DNA from 4 places in the Chryseobacterium amylolyticum genome. Region 2 is predicted to be linked to each of the others. Evidence: riboswitches for the same ligand, from Rfam matches in the RefSeq annotation. Region 2 holds a riboswitch; each other region holds the start of a gene.
What was found. Region 2 has a riboswitch for cobalamin ahead of ACR1PO_RS11260 (TonB-dependent receptor). Riboswitches for the same ligand answer to the same signal wherever they lie in the genome.

Region 1 (8,118 bases), on a different contig from region 2:
ACTGAAATCCGACCTTGCAGAAAGAAAAGAATCTGTAGAAGATAAACGTGATAACCTTCAGAAACTGAATGACCAGCTTCAGCAGAAACTTTTCAATTTCCAGAAGCTGTATGAAGAGGAACACCGTAAACTTCAGTTCGGAAATAAGATTGAGGCATTCATCGACAGCTATACCAAAGGAAAATCCAGAAAGGATGTTGTAAAAGATTTTGTAAAGCTCCTTGAACAGGAAAAATTCAGAAAATTAGGTACCGATAAGGATGAATCCAAACGTCTTCAGGTTGTTAAGAGAAAAATTACCCAACAGCTGAAAAAAGAGGAAGTGATTGAAAAAATTGCTGAAACCAATGAAAAACTGGAGGAAAAACGTAAAACCGACCGTGCTGTGTGGATGAAAGTCGGGCAGCGTGTTCGTATTACAGGAAGCACCAGTGTGGGTACCATTGAGAAAATCTCACGTAATAAAGTGATCGTCAATTACGGCACTTTCAAAACCACGATTGACGCGGATGAGCTTGAGAGAATTTAATTAGTCTGAGGATTAATGTATGCAAATACAGAGAGCACTTTTCAGTGCTCTCTCTTTTTATTTATTTCTTAATGAATCTTTTAATTTTTCTCTTGTATAAAGGTTTTTAATATATTTGAATTCATAAAGTTGTTTAAACTTTACAAAACCGCAAAAGTCACAAAAGGGTTCATTCTAAATGCTTGAGTTCACTGAAGTAAGTTTAAAATGATATCGCAGAAAAGTTCACATAAGATGAAAATCAAAGATTTTCACAAAACTTAGGTGTACTTATTATGCATAAGGTCTGGTTCTGAAAAAACTGAAGTGTTTAAAACTTTTGTGCCTTTTGTGGTTTAAATAACGATTATAAAAGTTTAAACAACCAACCTCCATATATTAAATATCGGATACCTATTCTTAAAGTATTGAACATGGTCAGAAACTTTACTATTCTTTGGATTTTTTATAAAAAAACCCTCATTCCTACCTTGCTGTTTTCGTTACTTATTTCTTTTCTGCTCCCCTACAGAACTGAAACATTTGGATTAAGTTTTCTTTTAATTTTACCGGTTCTTCATTACTTTATGTACGAAGTAAGGTTTAAAAGCGAATATTATTTTTACGCTAATTCAGGATTTTCAAGAACTTTTCTTTGGACAGGAACGATATTATCAGGATTTCTTGTAAAAACTATAACACTGTTCTTATGAGTAAGCTTCATATTGATAGTGTAACAAAATCTTTCCATGAAAGGAAAATTCTGCAGGATATTTATATAGGATGCGAAACAGGGCAGGTTATAGGGTTATTAGGCAGAAATGGAAGCGGAAAATCAACATTGATGAACATTATTTTCGGCACTGAATATGGCGATACTCAGTTTATAAAATATGACAACACTATTCTGAAAAACATTTCCGACAGAAAAAACCGGATCTCCTATTTGCCACAGGAGCTGTTTCTACCCCAATATATAAAAATCAAAAACCTGATTCCCCTTTTTTGTAACCAAAAGAATACTGAATTACTTTTTAATTCAGAGTTTGTACAACCTTTTCTTCATGAAAAACCTAAAAACCTTTCCAAGGGTGAGCAGAGAATCATTGAAACCCTGATGATTATTTATTCTGAAGCGGATTTTATTTTACTGGACGAGCCATTTCATAGTCTTTCTCCTAAGGTTACTGAAGAACTAAAGAAAAATATACTTCTGGAGTCAGCCCATAAAGGATTTATTATTTCTGACCATAATTTTAAAGATGTTCTGGATATTTCTGAACTTATGTATCTGCTTTCAGACGGCCATCTGAAACAATTACAAGATTTAAATGAACTGCAGCGGTATAATTATCTTCCGAAAAGCATTTAATTTATATATTTGAAGGATCAAAAAATTTTCATGATGACTTTCATAAACAAAGCATTCTATTTATCTGCTTTCAGTATTTTTTCTTTAGCCTTTGTAAAGGGGCAGAATAAAGTTCCTTTCGGAGTGGTAAAAGCTGAAGAGGGATATGCCAATGTGCGGGTTCATAAAGACAATTACAGAAAAATTGTAGATAAGATCCGTATGCGCAAAGGTGATGTATTTGTTTATGTAAAGCCTGCTCCGGGAGAAACAGAATGGATCTGGATCAAATATCCCGAGAAACAGGATGATGACAAGCCGTTTGTGCGTTATGAAACTCTTGATAAAGAAGGAATGGTGAATAAAGAGCGTATTGCTTATATTGATCAGCTTCCCGCCTATACCCCTTCCAAATCTAAAAACGGAAGATCACTTATTTTCACCGACAATTCCGATCCTAAAATCCCTACTGCCCAAAGAAGCAAAGTGGTGATTGATATCTATCCTTCCAATGCAGGATACCGTAAAAAGGAAAAAGATGCGGAAGGAAAGCTCCTTACCATTGACAAAGTAAAACCCTGGGGAATCGGAAATGATCTTCCCGAAGGGATGACTGAAATCAAATCAATCAGGGTACAACAACCCGGAAGAGGTTCTGTTTTTGTAAGGGAAGCCATCAAAAACATGTTCCAGCCTACCATGGATTTTGAGAACGTCGGAGTAACTTCCCTTGATAACGATAATATTTTTCTTTATATGATCAACGGTTCAGGAGAAAGCAGATATACAACGCTGTGGACCATCAAGAAAGGAAGGGTAATCAGCCAGATTATTTTCCATAATCCGGAATAAATTCATTATTTTTGCATCCGAAAAGTTTTAATACTTATTCATCACAGAAATTGGTTCTGCATCACTGCAGATTAAAAGGGAACCGTGTGAAAATCACGGACTGTCGCGCAACTGTAAGTAACTGAAGTCTTTATCAAAGATCCACTGTGCGAGGCATGGGAAGGAGATAAATGATGTTACAAGTCAGGAGACCTGCCTTTTTCTTAACATGTAACTTTCGCGATCTGAAGTTGTATTGATCTGATGAATTGTTTCAGGAATTTCCAAAGTTCCTGTCATTGTTCTGTTGTTTTGATATCTCTCATTTCGCTTTAATTAATAATGATATATGACTACAGAAGAAAGAATTGAAGCATCCGAAACCAGAATCTTTAAAGCGGTTTTCCCTAACACAACCAATCATTACGATACCCTTTTCGGTGGTACGGCTATGCAGCTGATGGACGAAGTAGCTTTTATCACAGCAACCCGTTTTGCCAGAAAAAGAGTGGTAACGGTAAGCAGTGACAAAATCGATTTCAAAAAACCTATTCCTGCCGGAACTATTGTGGAACTGATCGGGAAGGTTTCATACGTAGGAAAAACCAGTATGAAAGTAAATGTTGAAATTTACACGGAGCAGATGTATTCCTACGAAAGAGAAAAAGCTATTGTAGGTGATTTTACTTTTGTAGCGATTGATGAATTCAAGAAACCAATTCAGATACTATAAATACTAAAAATTTCGGGCGGCCTCTGGCCGCCCGAAATTTTTTCATTGAAATTATTTCAAAACCTTTTCCGTTTCCAAACTTCTGTTCAGTAAAAGTTCAAAGGCCTCGCCCATTTCATCTGATGCCCTGCTGATCGCATTTTCAAGCATATTTCTGATTTGTCTTTCTGTGACTCCTGCTTCAGTCCAGCTTTTTCCCGCAGTATGGGAATTTAAGATAAACGGCATGATTCTGTCAATCCCGCAGGCGAAAATAGCATCCGGAGTCTTTTCTTCCTCAAACTCAAGCCATAGATTAAAGAACTCTGTACGTAAAGGTTCATCCAGAATCCCAAAGATCTTCTGGGCAGATGCCTTTTCTCTTTCAAACTTTCCTACCATTGCTTTTTCATCAAAAATAAAAGTATCTCCGGCTTCTATTTCAACCAGGTCATGAATGGAAAGCATCCTTATTACTCTTAGTAAATCAATATCTGCACGGTTTTTGGCATAAGGATAAAGGATCTGAGCCAGGATAATGATCTGCCATGAATGCTCTGCTGTATTCTCTCTCCGGGAATCGTCAGCATTGTAATTTCTTCGCTGCACATTTTTCAGAGCATCCACTGCCAGGATAAAATCGATTTCTTTCTGAATTTTCATCTTACTTTTTATTTTTGTTATACTGATCTGCCGGATATACCTTGGTTTTGGTAATCCATTTATTATTGATCTTTTCTTTCGTTATTACCCTTACCTGATCCTCATTGGTCATATCTTCCTCTTTTTCAAGCACCCTGTCCAGCCCTTTGTTCGGAATGACAGCATATTCTGTTGTAAAAAGCCTGCAGCAACCGGACTTACCGTAGGAAATAAGACGTTTGCGTTTGGCGTCTGTTTCAAAAAAATCAAAACCACTCGAGCCCAGGTCTGTAAGTTCTTCACTTTTCACAAATGCCATTCTTGTGCTGTTGAATACATACACATCATAAGAAGCCGAGCTGTAATTTCCCATATTCCCGTTTCTTATCGCCACATCTTCGGTTCCGTCAAAATTAAAATCATCTATAATGACTGAACGCTGGTCATTTGCCAGAGGAATCAGTTTCCCCGGAATCAATTTTTGTCCATGTTCCGGATTTAAAACAAGGTTATCAGAAACAAAACTCTGTACCTTGCTGTTATTATTGTCAAACAATTCTACCGTTCCTTTTCCTCCACATTGGCCATCATTACAATTTTCCACATGGATGATTGCGTTATATTTCTTGGATACATTTTTTATTTCAAACTGATATTGCCCAAAGCATAAAGGGCCCAATAAAAGAAATACCGGCAAGTGTTTATAGCTGTTCAAAATATTCATGGTAATTGTAAATGGATTAAGTGTCTTTTCCTAACAAAAATACGAATCATTATGCCGATCTCAAAATCCCAGGCTCTTTATAATGATAAGTGATAGATGATCAATAGTAAAAATAAAAGATGGAAGTGGCCTATATAGATAATTCTTAAAATTTAAAGTTTTTTTGGTCTTTTTTTGCCAAAATTTATTCTAACAAAAAATCAACACAAAAATTATATAGCTGATTATCAATTAATTAAATTATTTATTTTAAAGATTTCACTACTTTGTATTGCATAATACCATTTTATTTACATATCTTTGTAATGTAAAATTAGAATAGGCTCAGCTAGCTAGGAGCATTTTTCTAAAAATATAACTAATTAACAAAACTTATCAAAGATGAATACTGAAAATACCAAAGCGCAAATGCGAAAAGGAATTCTGGAATTCTGTATTCTAAGTCTCATCAATCACCGTGAAATGTATGTTTCCGATCTGATTGACGAACTGAAAAAAGGAAAACTGGATGTAGTGGAAGGGACCCTCTACCCTCTTCTTACAAGACTTAAAAACGGAGAGTTTCTCTCTTACAGATGGGAAGAATCTACTGGAGGCCCGCCCAGAAAATATTATCAGATCACAGAAAAAGGAAAACTTTTCCTGGATGAACTTCTCAATACATGGAATGAGCTGACAGCCTCAGTAAATCAAATTACCCAACAAAATTAAAAAACAAAGCTATGAACAAGACACTCTCAATAGGACTCGCAGGTTTTTCTTTTACCATAGAAGAACACGCATATATAAAGCTCAGCGATTACCTGAATGCACTGAGAAGCTCACTGGAGGCTTCAGAAGCGGATGAGGTAATGCATGACATAGAAATAAGAATGGTGGAAATTTTCAAAGATTCTTTAGGAAAACGTGAAGTGATCAATGACACCGATGTAGAAAAGGTAATTGCACAGATCGGAAGCCCTGAAAAAATCGAAGAGCAGGAAGAGGCTTATTTTTCCGAAAAAACATCTGCCAGAAAAAATAATTCAGGAACTTATTATACAGATAAAAAACAGCTTTTCCGTGATCCGGAAAAACAAAAAGTAGCAGGAGTTTGCGCAGGTTTAGCTCAATATGTGGGAATGGACATCACTACAATGAGAGCAATCTGGCTTGGGATCTTTATCTTAGGAATTTTCACAGCAGCCATTTCCTCTTCATTAATAGGACTTTTATATGTAATCCTTTGGATCGTACTTCCAAAAGCTGAAACAGCAGCAGATTTCCTGAAAATGCAGGGAAAGCCTATGAACTTCGACAATCTTAAGAATGAGTCTAATAAGCTGGTACAATTTGCCAATGAATCTACTCAGAGGGTCGGAGAAATCTACACTGAAAACAAACCTTATATCAACAATGCAGGAAGCGGAATCTGGAATGTATTTAAGTACATCGTAGGAGGATTCTTCGTACTGATGGCTGTAGGAAGCATTATAGGAGTATTTGTATTATTCGGTCTTTTCGGGATGGATACAGACTTCCCTGGTGCCAATGAAATCAGATTCTATATGGATGATCAGGGGCTGGATAAAGTACTGGCAGCCATGATGGTTATCGGAAGCTTAATTCCGGCAATCCTTTTCAGCTTATTAAGCATCAAGATCTTCTCTCCAAAAACAAAACTGAGAAATATCGGATGGGTTGTAGGAGGTTTATTTCTTCTTCTGATCGGACTGGGAACTTACTTCGGAATAAGCATGGCTAAGAAGGACATGATCTACAGAGGAAGCAAGGAAGATGTGGAAAATGTTGCCATCAATACTACTTCAGATACAGTGTATGTAGACGTAAAACAGGTTAATATCCCTCAAAACTTCAAAGCTTACAACAATAATATTTATTCAGATAAAAGATCCGTTTATGAAGAAGATTATATCTCTGTAGATGTTACAAGAAAACCGGATATCAAAACGCCTTATCTGATCATCAAAAAAGAAGGGAACGGATATAACTTCCCTATTCAGATGACTGTTCCTGTAGAAGTGGTAAATAATAAAGTATTACTTCCGAACTATATAAAATATCCGTATGAACACAGATTCAGAGACTATAGCCTAGATTATGAACTTGTAGTTCCACAAAAAATGGTGGTTATTTCAATGAAAAAAGACCGCATCAATATGGATGGGGATCTGGATGGAGATGGTATCAATGACAACGATCAGGATAATGACGACGACAATAACAATGTACGAATTGAAAAAAATAAAATCACGGTAAACGGTTCCAGTATCGAATACAACTCTGATGATAAAGACAGTATCATTGTAAACGGTAAAAAAGTTCCGAACAGCCAGGCAAAGAAAGTAATTGATTCTGCAGTGTCTACTATCAAGAAATCAAACAAGGACATGGACATCAAAATCAAAGACGGAAAAAACGAAATTTCCATACAAACTAAATAATTAACTTCAGAGAGTGGTAGAAGGTGTGAGTGGATGGCAACCGTTTGAAATTCACACCCTTCTTCTCTCAGAAAAGTGAAAATAAAACAATATTTAGTTTCCTATATGAAAAAAATGTTTTAATTTCGTAAAGCTAAAAATTTAATAACCAAACAAACAAAAACACAGCTTCATCATGATACAATTTGCAATGGAATTCGTAATGAAAATCGTAGATTTAATTAGCGGTTTGTTTTAAGAGCGATAATATTTCAATATATTTGTAAAGTATAACCAAAGTTTGGTTATACTTTTTTGTTTTTAACCCAAGAAATCTATGAAAAAGCTGATAGGCAAAGCAATGTTAAAGATATTAGGCTGGAAGGTCGTTCTGCAGGGCGATGTCAACAACCTGAACAGATGTATACTGGTAGTGGCTCCACATACCCATAACATGGAATACATTTTAGGAAATTTCGCCTACTGGTCTTTAGAAAAGCCTTTAAAAATTATCATTAAAGATGCCCACACCAAAGCCTGGTATGGAAGTATTGTAAAAGGCCTTGGAGGTATTGGTATCGACAGAAGCCAGAAAAACGATCTTGTCAATTTTGTAGCCAATCAGTTTTCTAAAGAAGACTTCAGTCTCGTAATTACCCCCGAAGGAACAAGAAGCTGGGTGCCGAAATGGAGAAAAGGTTTTTACCACATGGCTTTGGCAGCAAAAGTTCCTATTGTACTGGCAGCAGGCGATTTCAAAAGAAAAATTGTTTATCTGGGATATACTATTCCTTACGAAAGAATAGCATCAGTATCTTTTTCAGAGATCATGCAGGAAATCCAGGATTATTATGTAAAAAATGATATTGTCCCGAAAGTTCCGGCCAACTGGAATCCTAATATTATGGGAACCGGGAGTGAAACGGA
Region 2 (8,118 bases):
CAGACAGGGAAAAGAGCAGCTTACTTCGGCAGAATCTCAGGGAATGGTATTGTTCAGACAGAAATGCGCTTCATGCCATAGCGGAGAACTGTTTACTGATGAAAGTTTTCGAAATACAGGAATGTATTACAATACAGAATTCAAAGATGCCGGACGTTACAGGGTTACCCTTAATCAGACAGACTGGATGAAATTCCGTGTCCCCAGCTTAAGGAATGTGGAATATACTGCTCCTTATATGCATGACGGAAGATTTTACACCTTAGAGGCAGTACTCAATTTCTATTCAGATCAGGTGGAAGATAATCCCAATCTTGATCCCCAGCTGAAACAGAACGGGCATGTTGGAATTGCCATGAACAGCCAGGAAAAACAATCCATCATTGCGTTCCTGAAAACATTATCAGATAAAAGTTTTATCTCCAATCCAAAATTTGCAGAATAAATTACAGAAGACATGAAGAAGATTATAATGATACTAAGTTTGATCCTGTTGAATCAGTATCAGGCGAAGGCCATAAGAGACAGCGCTTATATTGCTCCGGAAACTTTTAGCAGATTCGATTTTGATGATGATTGTGATGCGTGCGGTTGTGCAGCAGGAAACGGTTCTTCCGGTTTTGAATCTTTGCTGAATCCACAGTTTATCGGAATCAAATACTTTGCACAACATTACAAAGCCAAAGAAAATTTATTTGTAAAAGACCTTACGCAGGATCAGTATTTCAATACTTTACAGCTTTGGGGGAAAGTTCCACTGACTAAAAAACTAAGTGTTTATGCAAGTCTGCCCTTCCATTTCCATGAAAAACGGACCATGCAGGGAGATATCAAAATCAATGGAGTAGGGGATATGAATCTGATGGGAATTTACCAGCTGATGAATTCTAAAGATAATTTCCATCACCTGAGCGGAGGTTTAGGCGTGAAAATTCCTCTGGGAAAATTTGATGAAAAAGGAGCATCCGGTGTCAATCCAAGTTTTCAGCTGGGAACCGGAAGCTGGGATTATCAGGCTGCTTTGAATTATAAATTTCAAAAGAATAAGGTCGCAGTATTGGTCAATACAGACTATACGATCAAAACAGAGAACAAGAAAAATTACCGTTTCGGAAACCAATGGAACTATGCCGCAACAGGTTTTTATCAGGTTGCAGGAAACGAAAAGTCGATCTTTTCTGTAAAAACCGGAGTGCAGGGTGAAGTGTATGCACAGAATAAACAGTTTGATGAAGCCTTGCCCAATACAGCAGGAAGTGCTTTGTACGGAAAATTAGGCTTTGAAGCTTCCTATAAAAAGCTGAGCCTGGGAAGTGAAGTCATGCTTCCGATGTATACTCATCTGGCGGGAGGAGATATTGAAGCCAAATCAAGATTCAGTATTTTCCTGAATATTGGAATTTAAAAAGAAAACCCTCGTTGAAATCATGTTAAAGCTCCTTCGGGAGCTTTAATTGTTTATAAATCATGATTTTAGTTGGGTATTAGGAATAATTATTTATCTTTGCCGGAATTTGGTGAGCCGTAAAAAGCTCTTAAAAGGGAATCCGGTGAAAATCCGGAACAGACCCGCTGCTGTAAGCTCCGCACCAAAGTTTTTGAAGAAAAATATCCACTGTTTTCAGGAATGGGAAGGATTTCAAAAATGGAGTAAGTCAGAAGACCTGCCAGAAAATAATCGTTTGACGCTTTCGTGGAATAAAGCTTAGGACATCAATGATTCTGTGCAGTGACCGCTGTGCTTTATCCTTGTATTCTTATATCCATTAGCGTCATCATTATCCCTAAATGAGCTAATGGTGGCAAAACTAACTACTTCTGCAATTTATAAAGCTGTTTTCACTATACTGGTGTTAACATCCCATCTTGTGCTTTCCCAAACCAGAAAAAAAGACAGTCTTCAGGAAGAAACCATTAAAGGAATCAACCTTTATAAAAAGAATTTCAAAGAAATCCTTCCTGCACAAACTTTACAGGGCGAACAGCTGGAAAGACTGAACAGTCATTCTGTAGCAGATGCGCTGCGGTATTTTTCGGGTGTCCAGATTAAAGATTATGGTGGATTGGGTGGTTTGAAAACCATTAATATCCGAAGCATGGGAAGCCAGCATGTAGGGGTTTTTTATGACGGGATTCAGTTGGGAAATGCCCAGAACGGACTGGTTGATCTCGGAAGATACTCTTTGGATGATCTTGAAGAGATATCATTGTACAACGGTCAGAAAAGTGAGATTTTTCAGCCGGCAAAAGATTTCGGTTCTTCAGGGTCTATTTATTTACAGCCTAAAACGCCTGTTTTTAAAGGAACAAGAAAAACGAATCTTACAATAAGAGCAAAAAGTGCTTCCATAGACCTTTTCAATCCGTCATTCCGTTTGGAGCAGAAGATTTCAGAAAGGGTTTCTGCCAGCTTCAGTGGAGAATTTATGCAGAGTGACGGAATTTACAGATTTCGGTATGCCAAGAAATATCCTGACGGGCAGCAGGCTTATGATACCATTGCCAGGAGACAGGACTCAGATATCAAGGCAAAACGTTTTGAAACTTCTTTAAATGGAATTTTAAATAACGGAAGCTGGAATATCAGAGGGTATGGGTATATTTCAGACCGCGGAATGCCGGCACCTATAGTCAACGGACGTTTTGGAGGAAGAGGAGCGAGACTTTCTGATGAAAATTATTTTGTACAGGCCAAGCTGAGAAAAAAGCTGTTCCCGAAATTTGAAACACAGCTGAAAGCAAAATTCGCATACGATTATACCCATTTTATGGATACGGTTCGCTCACAGTCTGTCATTCATACCGATAACACTTATATTCAACGGGAGTTTTATATTTCCTCATCCAATATCTATTCAATCACACCCAACTGGGATGTCAGTCTGAGCGGGGATTTTCAGTACAATAATCTGGATGCCAATCTGGATAATTTTTCATATCCTACGCGCTATACCACATTGGTAGCGTTGGCAACAACCTATCAGTGGAACAGGTTCAAAATTCTGGGAAGCCTTTTAGGAACTTTTACATTTGAAGAAGTAAGGAAAAACAAAAGACCGGGAGATGCCAGGGAGTGGACGCCAGCCGTATTTATGAGCTATCAGCCGGAGATCATCCCGGAACTGACACTCAGAGCATTCTATAAACGGATTTTCCGGCTTCCAACCTTCAATGATCTCTATTATACCAATATCGGAAACACTTACCTGAAGCCGGAATTTACCAACCAGTATGATCTTGGATTTACCTATCAGAAGAATTATAGCAACCGTCTCGTTAAAACCTTTTATGCTAAAGTTGATGGTTACTACAATAAAGTACAGGATAAAATTGTAGCCGCTCCCAACGGAAGCATGTTCCGCTGGCTGATGATGAACCTTGGAATGGTTGAAATCATTGGTGCTGATGTGAATGTACAGACAGAACTTCAGCTGGGAAAAGTAACTCTTAGACCTTTGCTTTCCTATACTTATCAGAGTGCAAAAGATGTGAGTGATCCTGAAGATACTTTCTACAAAAATCAGATTCCTTACACACCATGGCATAGCGGATCTTTCAGTCTGATGGCAGATTATAAAGACTGGAGCTTCAATTACAGCGCAATGTACGTGGGAGAAAGATATGATGTGAACCAGGATAATATTCAGTACAATTATGTGCAGCCATGGTATACTCATGATCTCTCTGTTCAGAAAAAATTCAGCTGGGCGAATCATCAATTTAAAGTAAGCCTTGAGATGAATAATATTTTCAATCAATACTATGATGTGGTTATCAATTATCCGATGCCCGGAAGAAATTTTAAACTTATTCTAAACTTTAGCCTATGAGAAAACTAAACTTTTATTTTTTATTTCTTGTCTTAGCTTTTCTTACGTCATGCCGTACAGATGATATTATTGTCCGTCAGGAAGTGGTAGAAGGGCTTCCTTCAGAAAATACTGCAATAAAAGGCTTTTACATGCTGAATGAAGGGAATATGGGCAGTAACAAATGTACCCTGGATTTTTTTGATTATACCAAAGGAACTTATTTCAGAAATATTTACGCGGAAATCAATCCCAATGTGGTAAAAGAACTCGGTGATGTAGGAAATGATATCAAAGTGTATGGAAGCAAACTTTATATTGTTGTCAATGTTTCCAACAAAATAGAAGTGCTGGATGCCAGAACAGCTAAACGCATTACGTCTATTCCTTTGCAAAACTGCAGATATCTTGCCTTCAAAGACGGGAAAGTTTATGCCAGCAGCTATGCGGGTCCTGTAGCTATTAACCCGAAAGCTCCAAAAGGAAAAGTAGTGGAAATCGATACAACATCGCTCTCTATCCAGCGTGAAGTAGTGGTAGGCTATCAGCCGGAGGAACTGGAAATTGTAGGAAATGCCTTATTTGTAGCCAATTCCGGAGGATACAAAGCTCCTGATTATGATAATACGGTTTCCGTAATCGATCTGAATACTTTTACAGAAATTAAAAAAATAGAAGTTGCTATTAACCTTCATCACATTAAAAAGGACAATTACGGTGATCTGTATGTAAGCTCCAGAGGAGATTATTATAATGTCCCTTCCAATCTTTATGCAATAGATGCAGCAACAGGAACTGTCAAGAAAAACTTTCATCTCTCAGTCAGTGAAATGACGATCGTGAATGATAAACTCTATTTCTATGGCAATGAATTCAATTACAATACCCACAGCTATAAAAAATCATTTGGGATTATTGATGTGAAAACAGAAGAGATTATCGCCAACAGTATTTTTGATAAAGAATATGAAGCCGCTATTAAAACACCTTACGGAATTGCCGTAAACCCCATCACAGAAGATATCTACATCACAGATGCCAGAAATTACGTATCCATGGGATTGGTGTACTGCTTTGATAAAAACGGACACTTTAAATGGAAAACGGAGGGTGGAAATATCCCTGCCCACTTCGCTTTTTTATACAAATAACCAAACTTTAAAACATGAACAGAAATACCTTTACTTATTTAAAAGCCGGATTTTTATCCTTTTTCCTTTTAGGAGTGATTGCCTGTAAACACGATGACGAAGATGAATTTACATTCAGAGGGCTTGATGATTCTTACACCATTGAACGCTTGAAAGTATTAAGTATTCCTACGAATGCATCAGGATCGGTTACCTGGAGTATTAACGATTCTATTATTTCTCAAAACCCGGAACTTGAATTTATCAGTCTGAATGCTGATGCTTATCCTCTGACTTTAAAGATTAACAGTAAAGGAAACGAACAGGTTTTTCATTCTAAAATTATTGTTACCAAAGAAAAAACACCTTATAGTAAATACATTTCAAAAGTATTGGAGTTCCGCCCCGCGGTTGGGCAGTTCATGAACGAAATCCCGGAATATGTACCCGGAAATACAGCTGCTAATATGCTCCAGAAAGCTAATGAATCCTTAGTTGGAGGCAATTCTACCATGATCAGTCTGGGAGGATATGGCGGATATGTTGTGTTCGGGTTTGACCATACCATCCCCAATCTGAATGGAAGGGATTTTAAAGTACTGGGAAATGCATTCTTTGGAAATGATGCCAGTGAGCCGCGTTCAGGATCCTGTGAGCCGGGGATTATTATGGTAGCTTACGACAGAAACAAAAACGGAAAGCCGGATAACGATGAATGGTACGAAATTGCAGGCAGTGAATATTTTAAAAATACGACCGTAAAAAACTACAGCATAACCTATTATAAGCCTGACGAAAATAAAACACCTGTAGCCGGAACTGAATTCTGGCAGACTGATGTGGAATATATAAAGTGGAGTGATAATCTTGGCAATCAGGGATTCAAAACAAAAAATACCTTTCACGCACAAAGCTATTATCCTTTGTGGTTTACCGATAGTTCTTACGGCTTTTCGGGAACCAGGCTTGCAAATAATTTCTTCGATCAGAACGGAGACGGTTCCTATTGGGTAGGAAAATCATATGAGTTCGGATATGCAGATAATGCTCCGAATAATGATGAAGCTTCCAATATTGATATTTCATGGGCAGTAGACAGAAGCGGAAAATATGTAAAACTTCCTGGAATCGATTTTATGAAAATATATACGGGAGTCAATCAGGAAGCCGGCTGGCTGGGAGAGGTTTCTACAGAAGTGGCAGGAGCTTATGATCTGCACTTCAAATAATAAATCAATAATACAATCTATTTAAATTAATAAAAATGAAAAAGTTTTATCTTTTTATGATGCTTTTTCTGTTTGCATGCTTATCCAATGCACAGATAAAAGTACAGGGAGTACCCAGAAATGATATTTCAGGGATCAGTCAGCTTAATACCACTACCATCAGTTTTTCTGATATTCAGTATTGGGTAGGGTCGGGAGCCAATCAGGCTGCTTTTGTCGTACAATGGAATGACGCTAAAAATCCTGATGCTATGGTCTGGGGCTACAAATGGGACGGAAATGCCACAGGAGAAGACATGCTGAAAGCCATTGCTAAAGCAGATCACAGGCTGTACACTTTGCTGTATCAGGGAACACAGTTCGGATCAGCAGTCGGGGGAATAGGTTTTGATCTTAACGGTCAGGGTACCAACGCCCTGATCAAAAACGGAAATAGCACATATCCGTTATATCCTGTGAACGGTTTTGTAAACACAACAGCTTATGATTTTGACAGTTATACAATTGTAGACGCTGCCAATGATCACTGGCAGTCAGGATGGACAGTTAACGGATACTGGGCTTATTGGGTAAAGAATCCGGCTGATGCAGATTTCGGATATTCCAGTGTTGGTGCTTCTTCACGTGCATTGCAAAATGGTTCATGGGATGTATGGAATTTCAATGTAGGATTTAATGAAACACCTGTTTCTTCTACCATTACTCCGGTTTCTCCATACGTAGCTTCTACAAACTATACCAACGGATATTTTATGGTAAACGAAGAATGGTTTGGCCATACCAACGGTTCTGTAAATTTCATTGATAATAACGGTCAGATCAATTATCGTGTTTACAGTAATGCAAACAATAACCAGGCTTTCGGTGCCACCACACAATACGGAACAATCTATGGAGACAAATTTTACTTTGTATCAAAGCAGGCTGCCGATGGAGGAGATACTCAGTATACGCCGGGTGGAAGACTGGTTGTAGCCAATGCGCAGACCATGCAGAAAATTGCTGGATTTAATAACATCGGAGGTGGTGATGGAAGATCATTTGTAGGGGTGAACGTGCATAAAGGTTATATTGGTACTTCTACCGGAATAGTCCTTTTCAATATCGACAATCTGCAGGTAGGTTCCCTGATTACCGGAACCGGCGGAACCGGCCAGATTGGAAACATGATCCGTACTTCACAATATGTATTTGCAGTGAAGCAGGGGGTCGGAATTTTAGTAATCGATCCCAATACGGATACCATAGTGAGCACTGTTGCCGGAGGATTCTATTCAGTAGTTCAGGCTAAAGACGGAAGTATATGGGGAATTCAGGATCAGAAGCTGATCAGCATCAGCCCTACCACGTTTGCAACACAGGTTTACAATATTCCTACCACTAAATACATTGGGGACTGGGGAGCATGGAATGCAGGAAGATTTACGGCAAGTAATAAAGAAAATGCCTTATACTGGATCAATTCAATCAGCAGCTTTAGTTCAGGAACACAGATTGTAAGATTTGATGTTACAACAAAAACATTTAACGAAAACTTTGCAGCAATTCCGGGACAGACAGGGCAGTTTAAGCAAATTCCTTACGGTGCAGCTCTTCGTGTAAACCCTGTTACCGGTGAACTTGTTCTGAATACCACAGAAAGCGGGTATGGTGCACACTTCCAGAAAAACTGGATTCATACCTACAATATGAGCGGGACTCTTATCAATACCAAAACACTGAATGATTATTATTGGTTCCCTGCATTGACGGTATTTACCAATAATTCAGTTCCTGTTGTAAGCAATATTTTACCTTCACAGGTTACAGCAGCAAATACGACTTCGATCGATCTGAAATCAGTAATCTCTGATGCGGACAACATGACAGTATCGGTTGTAAAGTCTATAAAATCAAACAGCAATCCTACAGTCGTTTCCGCAGTGATTAATAATAATGACGAGCTGGTTT
Region 3 (8,118 bases), on a different contig from region 2:
GGGATGGACATTCCATGGACATGAGTTTTTAGGCTCAAAAATGGTTAAAACACTTTTCCAAAGATTGAAACTGCCTTTGGGAAGTGACATGAAATATGTTCAGAAAATGGTAAAGCTTTCGTCAAGGCCCATTGCTCTGATCACTGATGACGCCTCAGATTCTGCTTTAAGAAGACTTTTATTTGATGCCGGAGAAAATCTGGAAGATCTTTTCACCCTTTGCAAGGCAGATATTACCACAAAAAACTCCAGGAAACAGGAGAAGTTCAAAAAAAACTTTGAATATGTAGCGGTAAAAATCAAAGAAGTGGAAGAAAAGGATCAGGTAAGAAACTTCCAGCCGCCTATTACCGGTGAAGAGATTATGGAAATGTTCAATCTTAAGCCGGGCCGTGAAATCGGTATTTTAAAGGAAAAAGTAAAAGAAGCCATTCTGGAGGGTGAAATTCCCAATGAAAAGGAAGAAGCTACTAAGTTTGTGATAGCTGAAGCTGAGAAACTGGGATTGACAATATAATCAAGTTATAAAATATAAAAAATCCGGCGGGATGTTCCATCCCGCCGGATTTTTTTTGCTTACTATGAAAACAAAGCCGGCCGGTTTCGAAGAAACCGGCCGGAAAAAAACACAAATGATGAAAAAATAAAAAATTATTTTTAGAAGTAATAAATTATTATGGGTTCAGAAAAGTTCCGTTAGCCCCAATACCTCCTGTTTTTACAGTAACAATCTTATTTCCTGTAGCTGCTGAGTATACAACCATTTCGCTTTCTTGTGTAAACTCCTTTACATCTGAAGCAAAAATTCTTCCGTCAATAACATTAAATCCATATAACGTAAAGTAAGGACCTCCATCTGCAGCTGTTAATAATGGGCTGGAAGGAACTGTCGGAGCAGTTAAACTTGTTGTGTACACTTTATTGCCTGAACTGAAGTATAATTTGTCATTATCAATCTGAAGGTTGGTAGCACTTGGAATTCCTGTCAGTGTAATTACCGGTGTAAGAGTTCCTGTACCTGAAATTTTATAGATGTAAGAATCTGTAGCCGTGGAAGCAATTGTGTAAACGTTGGATTTGTAAGAAACAGTGTTTCCAATCTGACCATTCGGAACGGTAATTTCAGTTTTGCTGTCGTTGGAAGTATTGATATAAGTAATCTTGTTTCCATACCCTGATGAAGCATTTTGTACGAAAATATTTCCTCCCGCTTCTACCGTTTTATCAGAAACTTCAGTCATGTTAATTTTGCTTACAAATGAATAATCCGAAGCTTTATACTTTGTTATACTTTGAGTATGTGCACTGAAATTGGTATTAGCAACATAGATAAAGTCATTAGCGAAAGCAATTCCTCTCGGATTATCAAGCTGTTGTGCGATTACTCCCAATTTCTTAAATGTGTAACGGTCTACTACAACAATTTTGTTTGAGTTATTCAAAACAAGATAAGCTTTATTTCCGTTAAGACCAATGGTCTGAAGAACATCACCCAGGATATCTTTATTGTTGTTATAACCATATACATCATCCTGCTTAAGGCTTAAATCTCTCGTCACGAAAGTTACTTTAGCTCCCTGGCTGTTATAATTACCTTCATTAGAGATAAAATATCCGTTCTGATAAGTGATCGGAGAAACTTCAAATTCCTCAGAATCACTTGTACATGAAGACATATTAAACAATAGTACCACTGCAAATAATACAGTTAAAAGTTTAGTTATTTTCATAATTTATTCAATTTTAATTATTAAAAATTTATTGCTGCATACACGCTATAGTTTCTTTTCGGTAAAGGATTGAAAGAAACGGTTTTATAGTATGTATTGGTTAGATTATTCACTTTAAACCCTAAGGTATACTTTTTTGCCAGGGTTGCAGAAACACCCATATTTAAAAGAAAATAAGGATCTATAGCTTCTGACCTTTTTTCATCACTTGTGGTGTAGGTAACCCCGTTCAGTAATGCCTGGGTAAAAAATTTAAAGAAACCATATTCATAATCCAGATTAACCGTTCCTCTGTGTATAGGAACGTAAGGTCTCTGCATGTTTGTTTCTTTATCAATAGATTTTGCATAATAATATCCTGCATTTGCATGGATTTTATGACTTCCAAGCTGTTTACTGAAAGAAAGCTGAGATTCCAGCCCGTAAGATTCTGCTTTATTGACATTAAAAGCCTGCCAGTACCCTTTAGCAGTTGGCAGCCATACAATAAGATCTGTAATATTCATATAATAAGGAGAAAGGCTAAGCCTGAAATCTCCTACTTTGAACTCATTAGTCATATCCACCTGAGTTGAGGTTTCCGGTCTCAGGTCTTTATTTCCGCCCGGTTCATAGTAAATATCATTAAATGACGGATATCTGAAATTTTTGGAGACATTAATGCCCACATCATACCATTTTGCAGCGCTCCATTTTCCGGAGAATGAATACATTAACGGTGATTTCACATCTTCCACAAAATCTTTTTTAAATCCACCTTCAAAACGCAGGTCTTTCGTTGCAAAATATCGCAATAGCCCTGAAACGGAACCTATATTTCTGCTGACACTGGATATTCCGTTCTGATATCCTTCTCCTTTATTGACCTGAAACTCTCCGATCAGATTAAAATTCCATTTTGAATTCAGGAAATAATTGAAATCATTTTTAAAAATATAATTTTTCCCGGTTCCACTGCTGGATTTAGGTTGGGTCAACGAACCGAAATACTGGAAATTCTCCTCTGTATAGGCAGCCTTAAAAGAGTTGCTGAACTTTGTTTTGTTCCAGTCCCAGGAAAGAAGGCTCCTTACGCTTTGCGTTTTATATTTAGTTTTTGTCCCTGTTTCCTCATACACCGGATAATGCTGTGAGGAATCAAAAAACTGGCTCTGCCATGAAATTTTATGATCGTTCGTAATTCTATAGGATGCCCCTACATTGAACGTTGTATTGTAATAATTCCCGTTTCTGTTGACATAGTTAAGGTCACTTACCTTATAATCATTTTCACTTACGGAGTAATTTCCTGAAGCTTTAAAGCTGAACTTATCATTGCTGTAAGAACCTTTTACAAAATTATTATAAGTATTAAAGGAAGCCACTTCAGAAAATAAAGAACCATGGAAACCTTTATTAAAATCGAGGGTATTATTCAGGTGAATGCTTCCCCCAATGGCTCCGCTTCCATAGACAACACTTCCGCCGCCGGCTTTTATTCCGATCTGATCATATCCGAACAATGCGATATTATTGATATCTCCCTGTCCGAGAAAATTGGAATTGATATTAATTCCGTTCCATACAAATGCAGTCTGCTGGGCGGTAGTCCCCCTGAAAGAAGGTGAAGAAACAGCGCCACGGCCATTTTCCTTAATAAATACCTGTGATTGAAATCTCAGAAGTTCCGAAAGGTTGCTGGAGTTCTTCTCAGCATCCTCTGCTGAAATTATTTTTACGGGATGAAAAAGTTTCACCCTGTTCATCTGGTTGTCGAAAACATAAATAGTGTCAATGGTTTTCTCTTGGCCAAAAAGAAAACAACCATACGATGAAAAAAGCAGTATTAAAGATCTTTTTATATCCATACCTTTTTACTTTTCCTCCGAAAGCAATATGTTTTTTGTTATAATCCTGGCAGGTCTCCTGACTTTCGCATTCTGCCCCTTCCCGTTGCTAAACAGTGGTTTTTTGCAGAAACTTGTGTTGCGATTTACAGTTGCGGGGACAGTCCGGGAGTTACACCCGATTCCCTTTTCATTCCAAAATACTGGAAACCAAAATTTTTGCAAAGATAGTTTTTTATGTGTATTCAACAAAAAACCGTGCTTCGCCTTAAAAATGTTATCTTTTGGGTATGTAAACAAAAAAGAACAGCCGCTTTCAATATTGAAAACAGCCATTCATCCCACTACTTTACTATTTATATATGTTATTTTTTGATAAATTTATAAGTCTGTTGCTTTTCTCCCTTCACAGAATATTCCAGAATGTAAGCTCCTTTTGACAAGGATGAAACATCAATTTGTCCTTCTACAGTATTGAATGATTTCACTCTTTGTCCAACCAAATTATAAATCTCTGCCTTGTCTATTTTTCCTGTCCCTTTAAAATATAGAATATCAGTAACCGGGTTAGGATAAATACCCATGCTGTTTTTTTCTTTTACCACATCATTCACAGATAAATATTCAGATGCATCCAGATAAAAAGCAACCATTTGATTGGAAGCATTCACACCCATTCCGGCAATTTTCTTTCCATCCTGAGAAATAGCCAGAGGAAGTCCCATCGTTACTCCATTGGTGGCAATTCCTAAGGATACCGCATAATCATTCAGATTAACTCTTCCGGTGGCAGAGGTCCATATAAAACCCTCGCCAGACATTGGAGGCGCTCCGAATGCTCTGTAATATCCAATAACTTTAGTTCCATCCCCTGAAATTCCTGTTGCTCCTCCCTTGAAACTGAATGATGCATTAGGATGCGTAATATAAGTAAGTCCGCTTACTGCATTCCAAACATAGGGATTAGGATTGGCTGAACCGATGATTGTACTTCCGTCTGCGGAAATACCTCCCGCTTCTCCAACATTATTTCCATTGTTATCTGTAATAAAGCTTTCTACTCCATCCTGCCATTTCGCACCACTCCTGGTACCGTTTGATTCGTCCTGCCATCCGACAATTACCGTTCCTGAAGCATTGATTGCGTTTGCCCTGGAGCTTCGTCCCTGAACAATACTTCCCAGATCTACCATTCCGTTTACTTCATCCCATTTCACAGCATGTGCGTTAGCTGCCGTAAGGAATCCCAGCCCCACAATTGTATTACCATTAGCTGTCATCCCCCAGGTAGAACTTACACTGCCATCCCAGCCGGCAGGAACCAGCCCTCCCCTGTTTACCCATGTGCCCGTAGCTACATCATAAGTCGAGATTTCATTGAAACCTGTTGCAGCATTTGTAACGGAAGATGAGATCTTGGTCCCGTCATTCGAAACTATGGTTCTGCCCGCGGCAGGATATCCGTTTGATATTGAACCTATCTGTACAAGTCCTCCCGATGCATTCCATTTATATATAGCTCCTGCACTTGTATGCAAGCTTACTACTCCATTATCTGAAACAGCTCCTACATTATAATTCCCCAGGCCTATTACAGTAAGCTGAGCTTTCACAATACCCAATTTCAGAAAAAGGCAAGCTGTTAATATTTTCATTGACATTTTGTAAAAATTTTTCATATTTTATTATATTTAGATTTTTTAATTGGTGAAAACAATATTAATATAATATTTACCACACCCAAAGAAATTGACTTTCATAATTCGTGAATTTCAAAAGAATATAATTTTTAAAATATTAATAATCAAACATATAAGAAAACAATATTTTGAATATGGATTTTACCCGAATTATTCAAAAAAACACAAACAACCCAGTATTCATTCAAAAATTATTTGATCATAGCAAAGAAATTCTCCTTGTTATTTTCATTGGCTTTTCCATTATCACCAATGCACAATCCGGTCCTGACTTTACTATCCTGGCAGATAAGGCATTTCTGAAACTCTATCAGAATTCTGACGAATGTATCAGCTATACTCAGGGAATTCTTGTCAGTGATCAGAATACAGAACACAAAATGATCCTTCAGAATATTATTTCCCAGGCTTTTGCTATGAAAGGTGATTATGTACAATCTGTAAATATTTTTGCTCAAAAAGAAGATCCTGACCTGCACAATAATCTTTCTTATTTTATGCAGATCTTCGGTGATTATAACCTTGCTGATCAGTATCAGAATCTGGGTTTATACAATCAGTCTAAGAGAATTATCAGTTATCTCCTGTCTGATCAGAAACTTCTTAAAAGTAACGATGTGGCTCTAAGAGTTACTACCGCAAAACTATATCAGCTTCAGGCTTTGAACTCAGGGATCAACCGGGATTATTCCACAGCGCTGCAAAATCTGGACAAAAGCAATCAATACCTCAGCGGTCAGAATGAAGAAAATAAAATATTAAAACTGGAAAACAGGATTTTCCGTTCTTCCTATCTGCTGAAACAAAATAAACTTATCGAATATCAACCTCTTATAAAAAGTATTATTGATGATCTTGAGCATCAGAAAAACCAGCCATTTCTCTTAGGTCTTGCCTATGAAAACCTATCTCAATATTATTTTCTGAAGCAGGATTACAGAGCGTCTGTTGAAAAGCTGGAAGCCGGACTTTCACTGATTGAAAATCTGCCTTTCAATAATTTAAAAATTAAAATCTATGAGTCATTATCCCGCAGCTATTATGCACTTCATGATGATACAAAGTACCACCGGTACAATAAACTCTGCAATGATCTAAAGACAAAAACAGATGCCAGTTCCAGGGAAGGAATACGGTATCTTGTAAAACTTGTGGAAACCAGTCAGAATAAAAATATTGAATTTCAAAAGCTGATGTTTGTTAAATCCTTCTGGTCGTTAGCACTCATTTTGTCTTTGATAATCTTGGGACTATTCGCTTATTTTTTAAGTATTAAAAGTAAAGGTAAAGACTTAAAAAAACAATTTGATTTCTTTGAAAAACAGATCAGTCGCAAGTCCCAATCTGCCATTCCAGAGAAGGCTACTTCAACAGCAAAAGATTCCGGTTCTACCAAAATATCAAGGGAAAAAGAAGATGAGATTCTTCGCAAACTTGAAGAATTCGAAAAATCCGGTCATTATCTGAATAAAAACATGTCGTTATCCATGCTTTCCTCTCAAATGGAGGTTAACACGAAATACCTTTCAGAAGTTATTAATAACAAGGAGAAAAATTTTAACGGCTATATCAACAAACTAAGAATCAATCATATTGTACAATTATTAAAGAATGATTCTACTTTTCTCAATTATAAAGTGAGCTATCTTGCAGAGTATTCAGGGTTTTCATCACACAGTGCCTTTACTACGGTCTTTAAGTCTGTCACCGGAATGTCTCCCAATACATATATTCAGGAAATCAGTAAAAGTAAAACTGTATGAAACTCTTTTTTAAAATAATAACCTCAATCCTTCTGTCTTTTTGTATCGTTATAAAAGCTCAGAAAATACCGGACCGTGAATTAATAAGAAAAGCCCGGCTTGAAATTTATGACAACCCCGATTATACCATTAAAACCGGAGAACAATTATTAAGGAAAAATCCGGATATCAGTACATCCATTGATATTTACATGCTGCTTTCCACAGCGAATATTGCCAAAAGAAACTTCGAGGAATCTTTAAAGTATATTTTAAAAGCTAAGGAACTCTCGCAGAAAACCAATGATTTCAAAAGCAAGGCAAGCGTTCTTATTTCTGTTGCCATTCAATATCAGCAGATGGAACTATTCAATAAGAGTTTAGAAACTTTGAATGAAGCCGATCAGTATCTGGCCAGAATACCGGAAACTCCTTTCAAATATATTGAAAACGCAAGAAGTTATGCTATAAAGGGAATGATTTACAAGAGTCAGTCTAATTCAGAAATTGCCCTGGAAAAGTTTCTTATTTCGATACAGAATTTTGAAAAAGTATCTTCCGGGAAAACCACCTACGCTAATATGAGTGTGGTATACTATAACATTGGATACTGCTATCTTAATCTCAATCAAATTGATAAGGCACAGGAAGCTTTTGTTCAGTCTTTGGACTATGCCCGGAAAAATCATGCTAAAAGTCTGGAAGCATTTGCCTTGAAAGGAATTGCTGAAATCTACAGGCAAAAACATGAAAATCAATCAGCAATCAATCTTTTGCTAAAAGCAGAAAACCTGTGTAAAAATACAGGAGATATTATTTTGAACGAAGGCATCTACAAAGAATTAGCTGATAATTATCTTGCTCTGGGAGAACAGAATTTCTATCAGCAGTATAACAAAAAATACCTGGAAATGCGTTTCAGGAGAAAGCAGAACGAACTGAGATCCATTAATCAGATTATTGATAATCATAATAGGGAAACCTATTTAGAAAGCGAAAAGCTGAAATCTTATCATAATTCCATAATAACAGCTTCTGTTGCTTTGGGAGGTATTATAATGGCTGTACTCCTGTATTTTATTGTAAAGGTCAGAAGACAAAATAAAGAATTTCAGAAAGA
Region 4 (8,118 bases), on a different contig from region 2:
CTTTACCAACGTACGTAATGATATGCGTATTGCCCAGGAAGAAATCTTCGGACCTGTATTATCCATTATTCCTTATGCTGATGAAGAGGAAGCCATTGCGATTGCCAATGACACTCATTATGGTCTGGCAGCTTATATCAGCTCTTCTGATCAGGAGCATGCTGAACGTGTAGCCGCACGGATTGATGCCGGTAGAATATGTATCAACGGTTTTTCACATGATCCTTATGCTCCTTTCGGCGGCTTTAAACAAAGCGGGATAGGACGTGAATATGGTGTATTCGGGCTGGAAGCTTATCTGGAGCCAAAGGCTGTTATTGTATAAAAAATTATATTCATCACAGTACAATGTTCTAAGAGCATTTTGCTGTGATGATGCTAAAAAGTTTTGTAAGTTTGAAAAAACAACAGATCAAGAAATAACATTCGAGCCATGAGTGAAAATAATATTCCTTTTCCCATCAATTACTCCTGTCATTTTACAGAATTCAGGGAAGGAGAACAGTTTGCGCGGATTCACAGCCTGGGACTTGTTCTTTCCGGGGAAATGGAGCTGAATGACGGGATCACCAAAACGATATTCAAAGAAGGTGAGCTTTATTCTGCAAGAAAAAACCGTTTGGTGAAGTTTGCAAAATATCCTCCTAAAGATGGCGAAATCAAAACTGTAACCATTTATTTTGATGAAGCTATCTTACGGGATTTCAGCCGTGAGTACGGATATCAGGCAGAGAAGAAAGAAAATGTACCCGCCTATATAAAACCCAATCAGAAGGCATTAACTTCTTTTATGTATTCATTGCTTGCCTACGAGGAATTACCTTCATCTCAAGAACTTCTGCGTCTCAAACAAAAAGAAGCGTTACTTCTGATGCTGAACTACGACCCCGGTCTTAAGGATATTTTATTTGATTTCTCAGAACCTCATAAAATTGATATCGAATCTTTTATGAATAAAAATTTTCACTTCAATGTCAATGTAGAGCATTTTGCCTATTTAACGGGAAGAAGTTTATCTGCCTTTAAAAGAGATTTTCAGAAAATATTCGGTATTCCACCGAGACAATGGTTACAGCACCGGAGATTAAAGGAAGCCCATTTTCTGCTAACCCAAAAAGGAAGATCGGTTTCTGATGTTTATCTGGATCTGGGGTTTGAAAATCTATCCCATTTCTCTTTTGCCTTTAAAAAACAGTTTGGTTATCCTCCAAGCTCATTACAGGCAAAATAGAATAAAAAGTGAGCAGGCTATTGCAGTTATCCATGTTTTAACTCTTTAAAATATCAGATCGTGTCATGAAAATCACGACACGATCTGAATAATTGAATCTAATTATTGTAAAGTTTTTTAAAGTGCATATTCCACAGAAGCTTCTTTAGCAGCAGCTACCATTGCTATCAGAGCTTTTTCGGTTTCTTCCCAATGTCTTGTTTTAAGCCCGCAGTCAGGATTTACCCAAAGCTGGCCGGCAGGAATTACATTCTGGGCTTTTCTCAGCAGCTCAATCATTTCTTCTTTTGACGGAACCCTTGGTGAATGGATATCGTATACCCCGGGGCCGATTTCATTCGGATATTTAAAGTCTGCAAAAGCATTCAGAAGCTCCATCTGGGAACGGGAACATTCTATCGTAATTACGTCTGCATCCATATCAGCAATATTTTCAATAATGTCATTGAACTCCGAATAGCACATATGTGTATGGATCTGGGTAGCATCCTCTACTCCGCTTGCTGAAATTCTGAAGGCTTCCACTGCCCATTTCAGGTAATTCTGCCACTCGGTTTTTCTTAACGGAAGGCCTTCTCTTATCGCAGGTTCATCAATCTGAATAATTCTGATCCCTGCTTTTTCCAGATCCACCACTTCATCACGGATCGCCAATGCAATCTGCCTGCATGTTTCCGAACGTGGCTGATCATCACGTACAAAAGACCATTGTAAAATCGTAACAGGACCTGTAAGCATTCCTTTCACCCATTTCTCAGTCTGGGATTGTGCATACTGAGACCAGTAAACCGTCATCGGAGTTGGGCGGGAAACATCACCGAAGATTACAGGAGGCTTTACGCAACGGCTTCCGTAACTCTGTACCCAGCCGTTTTTAGTGAATACAAATCCTTCCAGCCGTTCTCCGAAATACTCTACCATGTCATTGCGCTCAAATTCTCCGTGAACCAGTACATCAATTCCGATGTCTTCCTGCCAGCGGATTGTTCTTTGCGTTTCTTCTTTCAGCAGCCTGTCATACTGTTCTGCTGTCAGTTCTCCTTTTTTGAATTTTGCTCTCCAGCTTCTTACTTCTGCAGTCTGCGGAAACGACCCGATAGTTGTTGTCGGGAATAAAGGAAGCTGTAATGCTTTTTGCTGTTGTTCTTTACGGATTCTGAAGATATTAATTCTTTGCGTATCCTTTTCTGTTACAGCATTAGCTCTCTGCTTTACCTGATCATTATGAATAAGAGAAGAAGTTCTTCTGCTTTCAACTGCTTTTTTATTTTCTTCAAAAGCTTCAAGAATCTGATCAATTTCTGTTTCCGATACCAGCTCTTTAAGCGTTACTACTTCCGTTACTTTCTGTTTGGCAAAAGCCAGCCAGTTTTTAATTTCAGGATTAAGATTGGTTTCAAAATCAAGATCACAAGGGGAATGCAGCAATGAGCAAGATGGTGCGATCAAAACTCTTTCAGAGCCTAATTGATTCACTGCTTTTTTTATCAGAGACAATGACTTTTGATAATCATTTTTCCAGATATTTCTTCCGTCAACCACCCCTAATGACAGGCTTACACTTTCAGGAATAATGTACAGTATATCATCCAGCTGTTCAGGATTTCTTACAAGATCTACGTGCAGCACATTCACAGGAAGTGAAGCAGCCAGTGATGCATTATCTTTTAATCCTTCAAAATAAGTGGCAATAATAAATTTCAGTTTTGGGAAACGTTTCCTTATTTCAGCATATACAAAATGATATGTTTCTTTTGCCTTCTCATTTAAATCCAATGCCAAAAAAGGTTCATCAAACTGAATCCATTCTGCGCCCTGATCCTGAAGTTTGGTTAAAATTTCCGAGTATACATGAAGAAGGTTTCCGGCCAGATCCAGCTTATCAAATCCTTCTTCTTTTTCTTTTCCCAATAACAGATAAGAAACCAGCCCGATAATAACCGGTTTGGCATTGATCCCAGCCTGCTTTGCTCCTGCAAATTCATTGAAAATTTTATCTGAGCTCAGTTTAAACTGCTGGTTTTTATAAAATTCGGGAACAATATAATGGTAATTGGTATCGAACCATTTGGTCATTTCCATTGCTGTGATATCCAGTCCTTCTTTCTGATATCCTCTTGCCATGGCAAAATAAAGATCCAGCTCAGAGTTATTCTTTTTAAGAACCACTTCATGGTAGCGGGACGGTATTGCCCCCACCACAAGGCTCATATCCAGAACCTGATCATAGTATGAAAAATCATTACACGGAATAAGATCTATTCCTGCTTCTTTCTGAATATTCCAGTTTTGGTTACAGATATTTCTGCCTGTATTCAGAAGTTCTTCCGGAAGGATTTTACCTGACCAATACTGCTCGCAGGCTTTTTTGAGTTCTCTTTTGCTACCAATACGCGGATAGCCCAGAATGTGAGTTTGCATTTTTTAAACTTTTATATTAAAACTTGATGTGAAGTCTTTTTAAATGCTTCTTAATGCTTAACGAATAGAAATTCCGGGGAAAATGGCATAGCAGACCCTACAGTTTTCACAGGAGAAAACGTACTTATCTGATATATCATCTGTATGACCCAAAGCTTCAGACCGCGAAAGCACTGTCAATCCAGTAAAGGCAGGTCTCCTGACTTGTAACAGTTTCTGTCATCCTTCCCGCTTTGGCAGTGGATATGCAAGGACAGAAACCTTTGGCGTGTTACTTACAGTTGCGCGACAGCTCGTGATTTGCACACGATTCCCTATTAATCTACGTTAAGTAAAACCTTTTCTGTTTGATGAAGTATCTCTAAAGAACTGTACTTTTACTTTCAGCAGCTGCTTTCTGTAAAAGTTTTTAATTTTGGGTAAAATTAACAATACAGAATAAAAATTCAGTCAAAATGCAATAATTAAGCAAATAAAACTGTATGAATAACAATTGAAAGCATATTATCCTGTATCTTTGACCGTTTTTATAATTTTAAAGAATAATATTCTGTGGAACAACTCGATGATAAGGATTTACAGCTGCTCAGGCTGCTCCAGAAAAATGCCAAACTGACCGTAAAAGAACTTGCAAAAGAGGTAAACCTCTCTGCTTCTCCGGTTTTTGAAAGAATAAAAAGGCTTGAACAGGAAGGCTTCGTTAAAAGATATGCTGCAGTTCTCGATGCTGAAAAGCTCAACCGCGGATTTACCGTTTTCTGTCAGATCAAGCTGAAAATTCATGACAGATCTGTCGGTTATGATTTTGTAAAAGAGATTCTGGAAATAGAAGAAGTTGCCGAATGCTACAATATTTCAGGGGATTTTGATTTTCTTCTGAAAGTACAGGTAAGGGATATGAAGCATTACCAGGATTTCGTATTCAATAAACTGGGCTCCGTAGATTCTATAGGAAGTACCCACAGTACTTTTGTGATGGCTGAGGTAAAAAACAACCATGGATTGATGATATAATTTTTTAAAGTTCACGTTACAAATAAAAAATCCGTCATTATTTGACGGATTGTGTAGTATTTTTTGCGGCTGATTAATTCACTGCCGGATTTATAACTCCTGTTGTTAAACTTAATGATTTTAACAGGCTTTTACTGTCGAACTGCAGTGTTGCATAATGTTTGCCTTTTTTAAAAACAAGTTTTGACCCTCCGGGGAATTCACTTCCTGCACCCATTTTCTGTACCTTCGCACCGTATTTACTGAACTTTGTTTTACAATCCTGCAATGTACTTTTGTTCATGATAAGACCGAAAGGAAGCCCTTCTACTACTATTGGCCTGTCGTCTGAAGTAACAAAAAACATTTCATTAACTGTATTATCCTTTCCCAGACTGGTATACATTTCAAGCCCTGTCTTCATTGGCCATTTCACATATTTTTCTTCATTGGCATCTTCATAAAAAACCGGCTTTACATTCAATGCTTTTGAGATTTTATCGGTTGTCTGCGGGAAAATAAATTCTGAATTCCTGTCTAATAAGGAATTTAAAGCTGCTGTTTTCTGTGAAAATGCGGTTACACTTAATGCCAGAAAAAAGATTGTTACAATAAACCTGAATGATTTCGTCTTCATGGAATAATTTAAAATTCTAATGATTTGAAGGTTAAAGGTATTAAAATTACATTATTCAGTCCTACAAAACTTTAATAATATTTCCCTTTAATTATTTTATTTTTTTGCAGAACTACAATAAACTTCCCATTTCTCCTTTGATATTTCATAGATATAATTCAATGAAGAGCTTTCTCCAAAATAGCTTACTTCCTCTTCACCTACTTTCTCTGCTCCAATCCTGCCGATTGCTATTTGTGAACGGACATTATCAGCTCCAATCTGAAAATACACCTTTTCAACATACTGAAAAATATAGTTTAACATAGCGGCTTTCACAACCGGATTTATTCCCTTACCCCAGCAATCCACCGAATAAAAGGTATATCCTATAAAGATGCTGTTTTCACTGGGATTATAATCATAAAAGCGGGTACTTCCTACAATCTTTCCCGTGAATTTGTCAACCACCCGGAATGCGCCTTTACTTTGAATGGCTCCGTCAAAAAACACTTTAAATACATCTTTTTTCCATCGGTCTTTACTGGGATGCTGCTCCCAGACTTTAGGATCTGCCGCTGCTGCATACACTTCTTCAAAATCTTCTTCCTTCAAAGGATATAAATCTACTTTTTCAGTTTCTAAATGAGGCTGAATATTAAATTTCATATTATTTCTGTTAAATTTTATTTTGATTATTATTTAACTGCAGCAAAATTAACTGCACATTGGAGTATATTTGTAATCCAATACAAATAAAATGGATAGTCCAATTATTAAAAGTCTGCTGAATCACATAACCATTGATCCTGCTTCCAACCGGGCAGTATATCTCCAGTTATCAGATGGAATTTTAATCCTTATCAGACAGGGGAAATTAAAAACAGGACAAAAACTACCTTCTTCAAGAGAGATAGCAAAACTATTCAATATCAATCGGATCACAGCGTCTAAAGCATTTGATGAATTACAGATGCAGGGCTGGCTGGAAAGCTTCATCGGACGCGGGACATTTGTTTCCTCACACATTCCGGAACCCGATCCTGAAAAGCTTCAGGATATTGTCAGCAATAAAGGAATTAAAACAGCAGGTTTTGAACTTCATGAAAATCATTACCTTCCTAATCCTTACTTTATTCCCAACTCAGATCTTCATCTGGATGACGGTTATCCGGATCCGAAGCTGGCCCCCTTAAAAGAACTTTACAGAGCCTACAGAAACCAGCTGACCAGAAGCGGTTTATATGATAAATTCGGGAGCTATAGTTTTCCTGATGGTTCCGAATTCTACAAAACCACCTTATCCAATCACTTGAACGAAACCAGAGGATTAAAAACTTCTCTGAAAAATATTTTATCCGTTCGCGGAACCCTGATGGGAATTAATCTTGTCTGTACAGGATTGATAAACCCCGGTGATGTAGTAGTATCAGGAATTCCGGGATGGCAGCGTGCAGAACACAATTTTATACATGCCAAAGCCCAACACATAGGGATTCCTGTAGATGAGTATGGGGTATGTGTGGATGAACTGAAAAAGATCTGTAAAAAAACGAAAGTGAGGATGGTATATGTAACCCCCCACCATCATTATCCAACTACGGTATCGCTCCGTATTGACAGAAGACTTGAGCTGTTGAGACTTGCCAATGAATATGGTTTTATTATTTTTGAAGACGACTATGATTTTGACTTTCACTATAGCCGCCGCCCTTTACTACCGCTGGCCAGTGCTGATGAAAACGGAATGGTCATCTATTGCGGTTCTTTCAGTAAAAGCTTTTCTCCTGCCTTTCGTATGGGTTATCTGGTGGCTTCAGAAAATGTCATTAAACATCTTTCCAATATACGTGTACTGCTGGACCGGCAGGGAGATCATATCCTTGACAATGCCATAGCAGATATTATAAACGACGGAACGGTGCAGCGCTATACGAGGAAAGCTTTAAGTATATATCAGGGCAGACGGGATCATTTCTGTAATTTATTGAAATCTGAGCTTAACAAAGCAATAGATTTTTCAGTTCCTGAAGGAGGAATGACTGTCTGGACAGAGTTTGATAAGAGCATTAATCTTGAAAAACTGGCAGCATACGCTTATTCAAAAGGCTTATACATATCAGATGGCAGTTTACACCGGTATGAAGGATATGATCAGAATGCAATACGTCTGGGTTTTGCCTCGTCCACTATAGACCAGCTTGAGCGGAGTGTAGAAATTCTGAAAGGATTAATCTAAGCTTAAAAAACTGGACTATATATTTTATCAAAATCGGACTACATACCCAAACCACTCTATCGATAAATTTGCATTGCGAAAAAAATCATACAATTTTAGACTTTATATTTTTTTTTGACAGCCAATATGTCAAAAATTGTATTGTAATTTATATGATTTTGATAGTAAATGAAAGCTAGCTATTTTAATTTATTTTGTAAAAAACAGGTTTAATAATCGGATTTAAAAGTTTATATTTTCATGGCTGATTTTTTCCCAGAAAGGTAAAATCAGCCAGCAAATAACACAATTTGATAAGTTTCGACAGTTATCGACAGTCATGACAATTCCTGTATTTAAGCAATCTTAATAATTTTGCATACGATTTGAAAATGCTGTAATCTGCTTCAAATATTTTTATTTTAAAAAACACAAATTTAATACTACGGATGATTTACGATATTAAGAATATCCATATGGGTGACCTCATCACCCAAAGAATAAAAGAATATAATATAGATAATAACAGAATCTGTAAGTTTATAAAATGTACAGATGATGAATTAACGAAAATATTATCCCAGAAATCCATAGAAAGTGATCTGATTCTAAGATTCAGTATTTTGCTTGAATATGATT

Region 1: another riboswitch for cobalamin. It lies ahead of ACR1PO_RS04640 (acyl-CoA thioesterase); the one in region 2 lies ahead of ACR1PO_RS11260 (TonB-dependent receptor).
Region 3: another riboswitch for cobalamin. It lies ahead of ACR1PO_RS22135 (TonB-dependent receptor plug domain-containing protein); the one in region 2 lies ahead of ACR1PO_RS11260 (TonB-dependent receptor).
Region 4: another riboswitch for cobalamin. It lies ahead of metE (5-methyltetrahydropteroyltriglutamate--homocysteine S-methyltransferase); the one in region 2 lies ahead of ACR1PO_RS11260 (TonB-dependent receptor).

The regions. Positions count from the first base shown of each region.
Region 1 is NZ_JBPCHX010000001.1:1,063,248-1,071,365, forward strand. It holds gene ACR1PO_RS04625 (endonuclease MutS2) at 1-529, shown strand, start outside; gene ACR1PO_RS04630 (ATP-binding cassette domain-containing protein) at 1,218-1,880, shown strand; gene ACR1PO_RS04635 (hypothetical protein) at 1,911-2,711, shown strand; cobalamin riboswitch at 2,746-2,925, shown strand; gene ACR1PO_RS04640 (acyl-CoA thioesterase) at 3,040-3,423, shown strand; gene ACR1PO_RS04645 (HD domain-containing protein) at 3,475-4,065, opposite strand; gene ACR1PO_RS04650 (XAC2610-related protein) at 4,067-4,768, opposite strand; gene ACR1PO_RS04655 (PadR family transcriptional regulator) at 5,150-5,479, shown strand; gene ACR1PO_RS04660 (PspC domain-containing protein) at 5,491-7,212, shown strand; gene ACR1PO_RS04665 (1-acyl-sn-glycerol-3-phosphate acyltransferase) at 7,529-8,118, shown strand, end outside.
Region 2 is NZ_JBPCHX010000003.1:569,688-577,805, forward strand. It holds gene ACR1PO_RS11250 (cytochrome-c peroxidase) at 1-445, shown strand, start outside; gene ACR1PO_RS11255 (transporter) at 458-1,405, shown strand; cobalamin riboswitch at 1,499-1,686, shown strand; gene ACR1PO_RS11260 (TonB-dependent receptor) at 1,797-3,830, shown strand; gene ACR1PO_RS11265 (YncE family protein) at 3,827-4,960, shown strand; gene ACR1PO_RS11270 (cell surface protein) at 4,975-6,168, shown strand; gene ACR1PO_RS11275 (DUF5074 domain-containing protein) at 6,204-8,118, shown strand, end outside.
Region 3 is NZ_JBPCHX010000011.1:28,561-36,678, forward strand. It holds gene ACR1PO_RS22125 (CCA tRNA nucleotidyltransferase) at 1-517, shown strand, start outside; gene ACR1PO_RS22130 (YncE family protein) at 675-1,730, opposite strand; gene ACR1PO_RS22135 (TonB-dependent receptor plug domain-containing protein) at 1,751-3,577, opposite strand; cobalamin riboswitch at 3,609-3,786, opposite strand; gene ACR1PO_RS22140 (T9SS type A sorting domain-containing protein) at 3,922-5,211, opposite strand; gene ACR1PO_RS22145 (AraC family transcriptional regulator) at 5,391-7,019, shown strand; gene ACR1PO_RS22150 (tetratricopeptide repeat protein) at 7,016-8,118, shown strand, end outside.
Region 4 is NZ_JBPCHX010000007.1:209,389-217,506, reverse strand. It holds gene ACR1PO_RS19535 (aldehyde dehydrogenase family protein) at 1-325, shown strand, start outside; gene ACR1PO_RS19530 (helix-turn-helix domain-containing protein) at 434-1,231, shown strand; gene metE (5-methyltetrahydropteroyltriglutamate--homocysteine S-methyltransferase) at 1,349-3,652, opposite strand; cobalamin riboswitch at 3,825-4,009, opposite strand; gene ACR1PO_RS19520 (Lrp/AsnC family transcriptional regulator) at 4,205-4,666, shown strand; gene ACR1PO_RS19515 (hypothetical protein) at 4,740-5,282, opposite strand; gene ACR1PO_RS19510 (GNAT family N-acetyltransferase) at 5,379-5,930, opposite strand; gene ACR1PO_RS19505 (aminotransferase-like domain-containing protein) at 6,022-7,500, shown strand; gene ACR1PO_RS19500 (helix-turn-helix domain-containing protein) at 7,929-8,118, shown strand, end outside.